DNA from 2 places in the Streptomyces sp. NPDC006529 genome. Region 1 is predicted to be linked to the other one. Evidence: riboswitches for the same ligand, from Rfam matches in the RefSeq annotation. Region 1 holds a riboswitch; the other holds the start of a gene.
The links. A riboswitch is a leader RNA that binds a small molecule or an ion and turns the genes downstream of it on or off. The one in region 1 is predicted to bind thiamine pyrophosphate.
Positions count from the first base shown of each region.

Region 2: linked by a shared signal. The riboswitch ahead of thiO (glycine oxidase ThiO) and the one ahead of thiC (phosphomethylpyrimidine synthase ThiC) in region 1 are both predicted to bind thiamine pyrophosphate.

Region 1 covers NZ_JBEXPB010000001.1:211,811-216,013, reverse strand. The annotation lists gene thiC (phosphomethylpyrimidine synthase ThiC) at 1-1,578, opposite strand, end outside; TPP riboswitch at 1,573-1,711, opposite strand; gene ABZY31_RS01005 (YibE/F family protein) at 1,784-3,181, shown strand; gene ABZY31_RS01000 (SsgA family sporulation/cell division regulator) at 3,198-3,647, opposite strand; gene ABZY31_RS00995 (helix-turn-helix domain-containing protein) at 3,745-4,203, opposite strand, start outside.
Region 2 covers NZ_JBEXPB010000028.1:534-4,736, forward strand. The annotation lists gene ABZY31_RS19915 (thiazole synthase) at 1-769, opposite strand, end outside; gene thiS (sulfur carrier protein ThiS) at 772-1,008, opposite strand; gene thiO (glycine oxidase ThiO) at 1,005-2,183, opposite strand; TPP riboswitch at 2,181-2,293, opposite strand; gene ABZY31_RS19930 (FAD-dependent oxidoreductase) at 2,421-3,674, shown strand; gene ABZY31_RS19935 (Rv2175c family DNA-binding protein) at 3,777-4,142, shown strand.

The DNA.
Region 1 (4,203 bases):
GAACTCGCGCGCCGTGTCGGGGTCGAGGGCCAGGTTGAACTGGTCCTCCCAGCGGAACTCGAAGCGCGCGTCGGACAGCGCGTCGTCCCATTCCTGAGCGCCGGGGTGCCCCTTGGCCAGGTCGGCGGCGTGCGCGGCGATCTTGTACGTGATGACACCGGTCTTGACGTCGTCACGGTTGGGCAGACCCAGGTGCTCCTTGGGCGTCACGTAACAGAGCATCGCGGTGCCCCACCAGGCGATCATCGCCGCGCCGATGCCCGAGGTGATGTGGTCGTACGCGGGAGCGACGTCCGTGGTCAGCGGGCCCAGGGTGTAGAAGGGGGCCTCCTCGCAGATCTCCTGCTGGAGGTCGATGTTCTCCTTGATCTTGTGCATCGGGACGTGACCCGGGCCCTCGATCATGGTCTGCACGTGGTGTCGCTTGGCGATGGTGTTCAGCTCGCCCAGCGTCTTCAGCTCCGCGAACTGCGCCGCGTCGTTGGCGTCGGCGATGGAACCGGGGCGCAGGCCGTCACCCAACGAGTAGGTGACGTCGTACGCGGCCAGGATGTCGCAGAGTTCCTCGAAGTTCGTGTAGAGGAAGTTCTCCTTGTGGTGCGCGAGGCACCAGGCGGCCATGATCGAGCCGCCGCGGGAGACGATCCCCGTCTTGCGGCGCGCGGTCAGCGGCACGTACGGCAGCAGCACGCCCGCGTGGACTGTCATGTAGTCGACGCCCTGCTCGGCCTGCTCGATGACCGTGTCCTTGTAGATCTCCCAGGTCAGCTCCTCGGCCCGGCCGTCGACCTTCTCCAGCGCCTGGTAGAGCGGAACGGTGCCGATCGGGACGGGGGAGTTGCGCAGCACCCACTCGCGGGTGGTGTGGATGTTGCGGCCGGTGGAGAGGTCCATGACCGTGTCGGCGCCCCACTTGGTGGCCCAGGTCATCTTGTCCACCTCCTCCTCTATCGAGGAAGTGACGGCGGAGTTCCCGATGTTGGCGTTGACCTTCACCAGGAAGCGCTTGCCGATGATCATCGGCTCGATCTCGGGGTGGTTCACGTTCGCGGGCAGGACCGCGCGGCCTGCCGCGATCTCCTCGCGGACGACCTCGGGGGCGACGTTCTCGCGGATCGCCACGTACTCCATCTCCGGGGTGATCTCACCGCGGCGGGCGTACGCGAGCTGGGTCACTGCCTGGCCGCCGCGGCCCCGGCGGGGCTGGCGGGGGCGGCCGGGGAAGACGGCGTCGAGGTTCTTGAGGCCGCCGCGGGGCGAAGTGTGCTTGATGCCGTCGTCCTCGGGGCGCACGGGACGGCCCGCGTACTCCTCGGTGTCACCGCGGCCGATGATCCAATTCTCGCGCAGCGGTGCCAGACCCCGGCGGACGTCGGTCTCGATCTGCGGGTCGGTGTACGGGCCGGACGTGTCGTAGAGCGTCACGTCCTTGCCGTTGGTGAGGTGGACCTGGCGGACCGGCACGCGGAGGTCGGGGCGGGAACCCGCGACGTACCCCTTGTGCCAGCCGGGCTGGCGCTCTTCCCGACCGTCGCTGTCCTGGCTGACGGCAGGCGTGTGTGCGTCCTGAATGGTCATGAGACCTGATCTCCCTACGCCGGCATTACCCGGTAACAGGTTCGGCGGTCGACGCAGCCTCTTCCCGTACGTGTCCACGTACGGTGATCAGCGCCCTCTCAGCCCGGTGCTCCGAGCTCCCGCGTTGTGCAAAGGTGCCCCCACGCTAGCGTCATCCCTGGCGTGCTGAACAGTGGGCCCCCTCATCTCTTGCGATGATCAGTCGGTGACGTCCTCGCCGCAGCCCCCCATCGAGCCCACGGAACCCACGGAACACACGGGTCACGCCCACGCCCGCCACGGGTCGCCGCACGAGGCCTCCCCCGGACCGTCCCACGGGCACTCCCACTCCCACGGTCACGGACCGGCGGCTCCCGTTTCGAAGCACCTGCGCAAGGTCATCGCGGCGGTGCTGATCCCCTTCGCCGCCGCCGTCCTGGTCGGCATGGTCGTCCTGTGGCCGGGCGGCGCCCCCGCCCACGAGCGCACCGGCGTGGGCTTCGACCGCCAGACCCAGCAGGGCGCGGTGGTGTCGATCGAGCGGGTCGACTGCAAGTCCGTCAACGCCGCCCAGGTCCCGCCCCCTTCCGACGCCCCCCGGAGCGGTGCGGCCGAGGCCGCTCGGGCAGGCGACTGCAAGAAGGCGACGGTGAAGGTCTCCACCGGCCCCGATCAGGGACGCACCTTCGTGGAGATCGTCCAGCCGGGCGCGCCGCGGCAGTTGGAGGACGGCCAGGAAGTCGTGGTCGCCTACGCGCCGGCCGCCCCCCGCGAACTGCAGTACTCCGTCATCGACGTGAACCGGAAACTCCCGCTGGCGCTGCTGGCCGGCATCTTCGCCCTCGCGGTCGTGGTGGTCGGCCGGATGCGCGGGCTGTTCGCGCTGATCGCGCTGGCCGTCAGCTTCTCCGTGCTGACGCTCTTCATCCTGCCCGCCATCCTCCAGGGCTCGAACCCGCTGGTCGTGGGCGTCGTCGGAGCCAGCGCCATCATGCTGATCGCGCTCTACATGTGCCACGGCCTGACCGCCAGGACCTCGGTCGCCGTCCTCGGAACCCTGGTCTCACTGCTGCTGATCGGGCTGCTGGGCTCGGTGTTCATCGGCTGGGCGTTCCTCAGCGGCAACACCGACGACAACACCGGCCTGATCCACGGTCTCTATCCGCACATCGACATGAGCGGCCTGCTGCTCGCAGGGGTGATCATCGGATCGCTGGGCGTCCTCGACGACGTGACGGTCACTCAGACGTCCGCGGTCTGGGAACTCCACCAGGCCGACCCGACGATGGGACCCCGCGCGCTGTACCGGGCGGCGATCCGGATCGGGCGCGACCACATCGCGTCCGTGGTCAACACTCTGGTCCTCGCCTACGCGGGCGCGGCGTTGCCGCTGCTGCTGCTGTTCTCCATCGCGAACAGCAGTGTGGGAACGGTGGCCAACAGCGAGCTGGTGGCCGAGGAGATCGTACGGACGCTCGTGGGCTCGATCGGTCTGGTCGCCTCGGTCCCGGTGACCACGGCACTGGCCGCACTGGTCGTGTCCGCCGACCGGTCGGGATCCCCGGCCGCCACGGCGGCCTCGGGGCCGAGCCGCGGAGGGCGCGGTCGTCGACGTAAGCGGTGACACTGTGTGATGGCATTCAGCCCGCGTTCTGCTCGTTCTGCCGGGCCTCGGCGAGGATCTTCTCCAGCGCCTCCTCCAGGTTTTCCTCGAAATCACCGAGGTTGCGCTCCTGACCGAGCGGCACGATGCGGTCCGTGCGGTCGAGGAACGCCACCAGCGGCGCCGCGCTCGCCCGGAACAGGGCCCGGTCGGCGCCGACCTGGAGCCGGATGTGCACGTCCGACAGCTCCTCCGGTTCGGTCGGAGCGATGTGCACATCGCCGTCACCACATGCCTTGTTGATGCCGTCCAGCAGCAGTTCGCGGCCGAATGCCCAGGTCACGGGCGCGTCGCCGGGGAGGTGGAACGTCAGGCGCACCGCGTAGGGGTCACGCGCCTCGTACCGCAGCTCCACCGGGATCCGGAAAGCGAGCTCCTCCGAAACGAGGAAGCTCATCATGACCTCTGCCTGTACCGATTCGCGCATTGCCTACCCCGCTGTCGTGGAAGTGGCCAGGAATGGTCCCTCAAGGCCCTCTTGACAAGAGTGGTGTAAGCGCTTGCAGATCACAAGGAGTGAGTTTTCAGATACTGATAGAGAACGAGAGGCTACTCAACAGCGCGCCTACTTCACTCCGTAGCCGAGCGAGCGCATAGGGCAACCGGCCTTCGAGGTGCAACGGAAGAGAAATCGCCAAGGTCGCGGCGATGTCTCCGGCTGTGATCGGGATCGCCGCACACACCGTGCCGAGGGAATACTCCTGACGCTCCGTAACCGACTGCATCCGGCCGAGCGAGTCGATCCGCTGCTCGAGAGCGTGCATGTCCGAAACCGTGTACGGGGTGACGGGCTGGACCGGATGGCGGTCGTAGTGGTCCTTGCGCGCCTTCTCGTCGAGCTGTGCCAGCAGGCACTGGCCGATGGCGTGCGCGTGGCCTGTCTCGCGGAAGGCGGCCCACTCCTCGCAGGCGGGGCCGGCCGGGGTGTCCGAAACACCCACGACCTCGATCTCACCGTCGCGGTAGACCGCGAAGTAGACGGG
Region 2 (4,203 bases), on a different contig from region 1:
GGGAGGACGCGGCGGCGAAGTGGCGGCGCGGGATCCGCCCCGCGCGACGGGCCAGCCGGCCCGCCGCCACGGCGTCCCGCATCGCCGCCGCCATCAGCACCGGCACCTGCGCCCGCGTCACCGCCGACGCCAGCATCACCCCCGCGCACCCCAGCTCCATCGCCAGCGCCGCGTCGGACGCCGTCCCGGCCCCCGCGTCCAGGATCACCGGCACCCCGGCCCGCTCGACGATGAGCTCGAAGTTGTGCGGGTTGCGGATGCCCAGCCCGGACCCGATCGGCGACCCCAGCGGCATGATCGCCGCACAGCCGACGTCCTCCAGCTTCCGCGCGAGGACGGGGTCGTCGTTCGTGTAGGGGAGGACCGTGAAGCCCTCGTCGACGAGGGTCTCGGCGGCGTCCAGCAGCTCGACGCCGTCGGGCAGCAGGGTCCGCTCGTCGGCGACCACCTCCAGCTTGACCCAGTCGGTGCCCAGCGCCTCCCGCGCCAGCCGCGCGGTCAGCACGGCCTCGCCCGCGGTGAAGCAGCCCGCGGTGTTCGGCAGGACGGCGATGCCGAGCCGGTCAAGGACGGACAGGACGGAGCCCTGGACCGTCGGGTCCAGGCGCCGCATCGCCACGGTGGTCAGCTGGGTCCCGGAGGCGGTCAGCGCCCGTTCCAGTACGTCGAGGCTGGGCGCACCGCCCGTGCCCATGATCAGGCGGGACGAGAAGGTCCGGTCGCCCAGGGTGAAGAGGTCGTCGTGGTCCTTGTCGTGGTCGTCGGCCATGGTCAGCCTCCCTGGACCGCGGTGAGGACCTCGACGCGGTCGCCGTGGTCCACCGCCGTGGCGGCCCACTGGCCGCGCGGGACCACGGTCTCGTTGAGCGCGGCGGCGACCCCCTTGGGGGCAGCGGTCAGCGTCGCGACGACAGCGTCCAGGGTGGTGCCGGCGGGGATCTCGCGGGGCTCGCCGTTGACGGAGATGACGCGGGCGGCGGAGGCGGCGCGGGGGCCGGAGGCGGTCATGCGGGGGACTCCTCGCGTACGGCGGAGAAACGGCGCGGGCTGAAGGGGCGGGCCACCTCGGGCAGCTCGCCCGTGGTCAGGACGTCGGCGAGTACGTCGCCGGTGACCGGGGTCAGCAGGACGCCGTTGCGGTAGTGGCCGGTGGCCAGGTGCAGCCCCGGCAGTTCGGTGGGGCCGAGCAGCGGGGCGTTGTCGGGGGAGGCGGGGCGCAGGCCCGCGCGGGTCTCGGTGAGCGGCAGCTCGGTGATCCCGGGGGCCAGCTCGTGCGCGTCGCGCAGCAGCTCGTACACCCCGCCCGCGGTGACGGTGGTGTCCCAGCCCAGTTCCTCGCTGGTTGCCCCGACGACGAGTTCGCCGTTCTCGCGCGGCACCAGGTAGACGTGGCTGCCGCGGACCACGGCCCGGACCGTCCGGGACAGGAACGGCGCGCGGGCGGGCGGCACGGTGAGCCGCAGCACCTGCCCCTTGACCGGCCGTACGGGAGGCAGCGCCCGCGGCGGTACGCCGTCCAGCCTGCCGCTGAGGCTGCCCGCCGCCAGCACCACCTGGTCGGCGGCGACCGAGATGCCGTCGTCGAGCAGCGCGCCCGCAGCGCGGTCGGCGGTGACGGTGAGCCGGGCGGCCTTCGCCCGGTGGAGGACGACCCCGGCCCGTTCGCAGGCGGCCAGCAGCGCGGCCGCGAGCTGCCGGGGGTCGACCTGGTGGTCGCCGTCCACGCGCAGCCCGCCGCGCACGCCCGGGGCCAGCATCGGCTCCAGCCGGCGGCACTCGCGGCCCGTCAGCCACTGGGATTCCAGGCCGCAGCGGCGCTGGAGGGCGTGCAGTTCGCGCAGGTGGACCCGGTCGTCGGCGTCGAGGGCGACGGCCAGGGTGCCGCAGGCGCGGTAACCGATGCCGAGGCCGCCGCTCGCGTCGGCGAGTTCCGCGGCGAAGGCCGGGTAGCGCTCGGCGGAGGCGAGGTTCAGGCCCAGCAGGGTCTCCTCGCCGTAGTGCAGCTCGGTGACGGCGGCGAGCATGCCGGCCGCGACCTGCGCCGCGCCGCCGCCGGGGGCCGGGTCGGCCAGTACGGTGCGCAGTCCGCGGCGGGCCGCCCGCCAGGCGGTGACCAGGCCGATGATGCCGCCCCCGATGACGAGGACATCGCATCCCCGGCCGGATTCTCCGTGAGAGTGCATGGGCGTCCAGCCCCTCCCTTCGCCGGCATGACCCGGATCAGGTTCGTACGGTCGGAGGCCGTCCAGCCTCCCTCTCAGCCCGGTGCGCCCGGACTCCCGCGATAGGTACGGTGGCCAGACTAACCCCGCCGCCGGGACCGGGTAAGCGGCCTCCCTGTTCCTGGCGGATCATCAGATGGTTAGGGTGGCGGTGTGAACGAGCAGACCGAGCAGACGTACGAGCGGGCGGACGGCCCGGTGGGCGAGCCGACGGACGGGCCCGGGGCCCCGCCCCCCGTGGTGATCGTCGGCGCCGGAATGGCCGGGGTGCAGACCGCCGTGGCCCTGCGGGAGCGGGGTTTCACCGGACCGGTGATCCTGCTCGGCGCCGAGCCCCACCAGCCCTACGACCGGCCCCCGCTCTCCAAGGCCGTCCTCCTCGGCAAGGCCGAGGGCGCCGCCTTCGAGGTGGACTTCGCCGGCCTGGAGATCGACCTGCGGCTCGGCGTCGAGGTCACCGCGCTGCGCGCCGCCGACCACGCCCTCGACACCACCGCGGGCGAGGTGGCCTACGGCGTCCTGGTCCTGGCCACCGGCGCCGAGCCGCTCACCCTCCCCGGCACCGAGGGGGTGCCCGGCGTCCACCTGCTGCGCACCCTCGACGACGCCGAGCGGCTGCGCCCGGTGCTGGCCGCCGCACCCGAGGCCGTGGTGGTCGGCGCGGGCTGGATCGGCGCCGAGTTCGCCACCGCCGCCCGCGGGGCGGGCTGCGCCGTCACCGTGGTCGAGGCCGCCGACCGGGTCCTCGCCGGGGCCCTGCCCGCCGAGGTCGCCGCGCCCATGGCCGCCTGGTACGCCGGGGCCGGGGTCCGCCTGATCACCGGCGCCCGGGTCGCCGGGATCGAACCGGGCGCCGCCGGAGCCCCCGGCCGGGTGCTGCTCGCCGACGGCGGCGAACTGCCCGCCGCCGCCGTGGTCGTCGGCATCGGCGCCCGCCCCGCCACCGGCTGGCTGGCCGGGACCGGCGTCGAGCGCGGCAGCGACGGCTCGGTCACGGCCGACGCCCACCTGCGGACCTCGCTGCCCGACGTGTACGCCGTCGGCGACTGCGCCTCCTTCCCGTCCGCGCGCTACGGCGCGCGGCTCCTCGTCCACCACTGGGACAACGCCCTGCAGGGCCCGCGCACGGTCGCCGCCAACATCCTGGCCGCCTTGGCCGGGGAACCCCCCGCCGTCTACGACCCCGTCCCGTACTTCTGGTCCGAGCAGTTCGGCCGCTTCGTCCAGTACGCGGGCCACCACGCCGCGGCCGACACCCTGCTGTGGCGCGGCGACCCGGCGGACGACGCCTGGTCGGTGTGCTGGCTGCGCGCGGGGGTGCTGGTGGCGGTGCTCGCCGTGGGGCGCCCGCGCGATCTCGCCCAGGGCCGCAAGCTCATCGAGTCGGGGGCGCCGGTGGACCCGGCGAAGGCCGCGGACCCGGCCGTTCCGCTGAAATCGGCCGTCCTGTGACCGGGACCGGGCGGGGTTCCCGCAGGGTCCGCGGGCCCCGCGGGAACCCCGCCCGGCCCGCCCGACTACCGGCTGTCAGTCCTGGATGGCAGGCTTGTCCTCGTGACCGAGATTGACGCAAAGATCGAAAAGCTCGTCCCTGCCTGGCTCTACCTCCCCGACATCGCGGAGATGCTCGGCATCGAGGTGACCAAAGTCCGGCAGATGGTGAAGGAAGGCCAGCTCATCGCGGTGCGCCGCGGGGAGAACCGCTCCCTCCAGGTGCCGGCCGCCTTCATCGACGGCGACAAGGTGGTCAAGGGTCTCGTCGGCCTGCTGACCGTGCTGCGGGACGACCGCTTCACCGACGAAGAAATCCTGGAGTGGCTGTTCACCGCCGACCCCACCCTGCCCGGCACCCCCGTGCAGGCCCTGAGCGAGAATCGCGGCACGGAGGTAAAGCGCCGCGCTCAGGCGCTCGCCGTCTGACCTGATCCGCTCCACGTGGTGTGCGGGCCCGCCCGGGCCCGTACGCCACGGCCACCCCGGG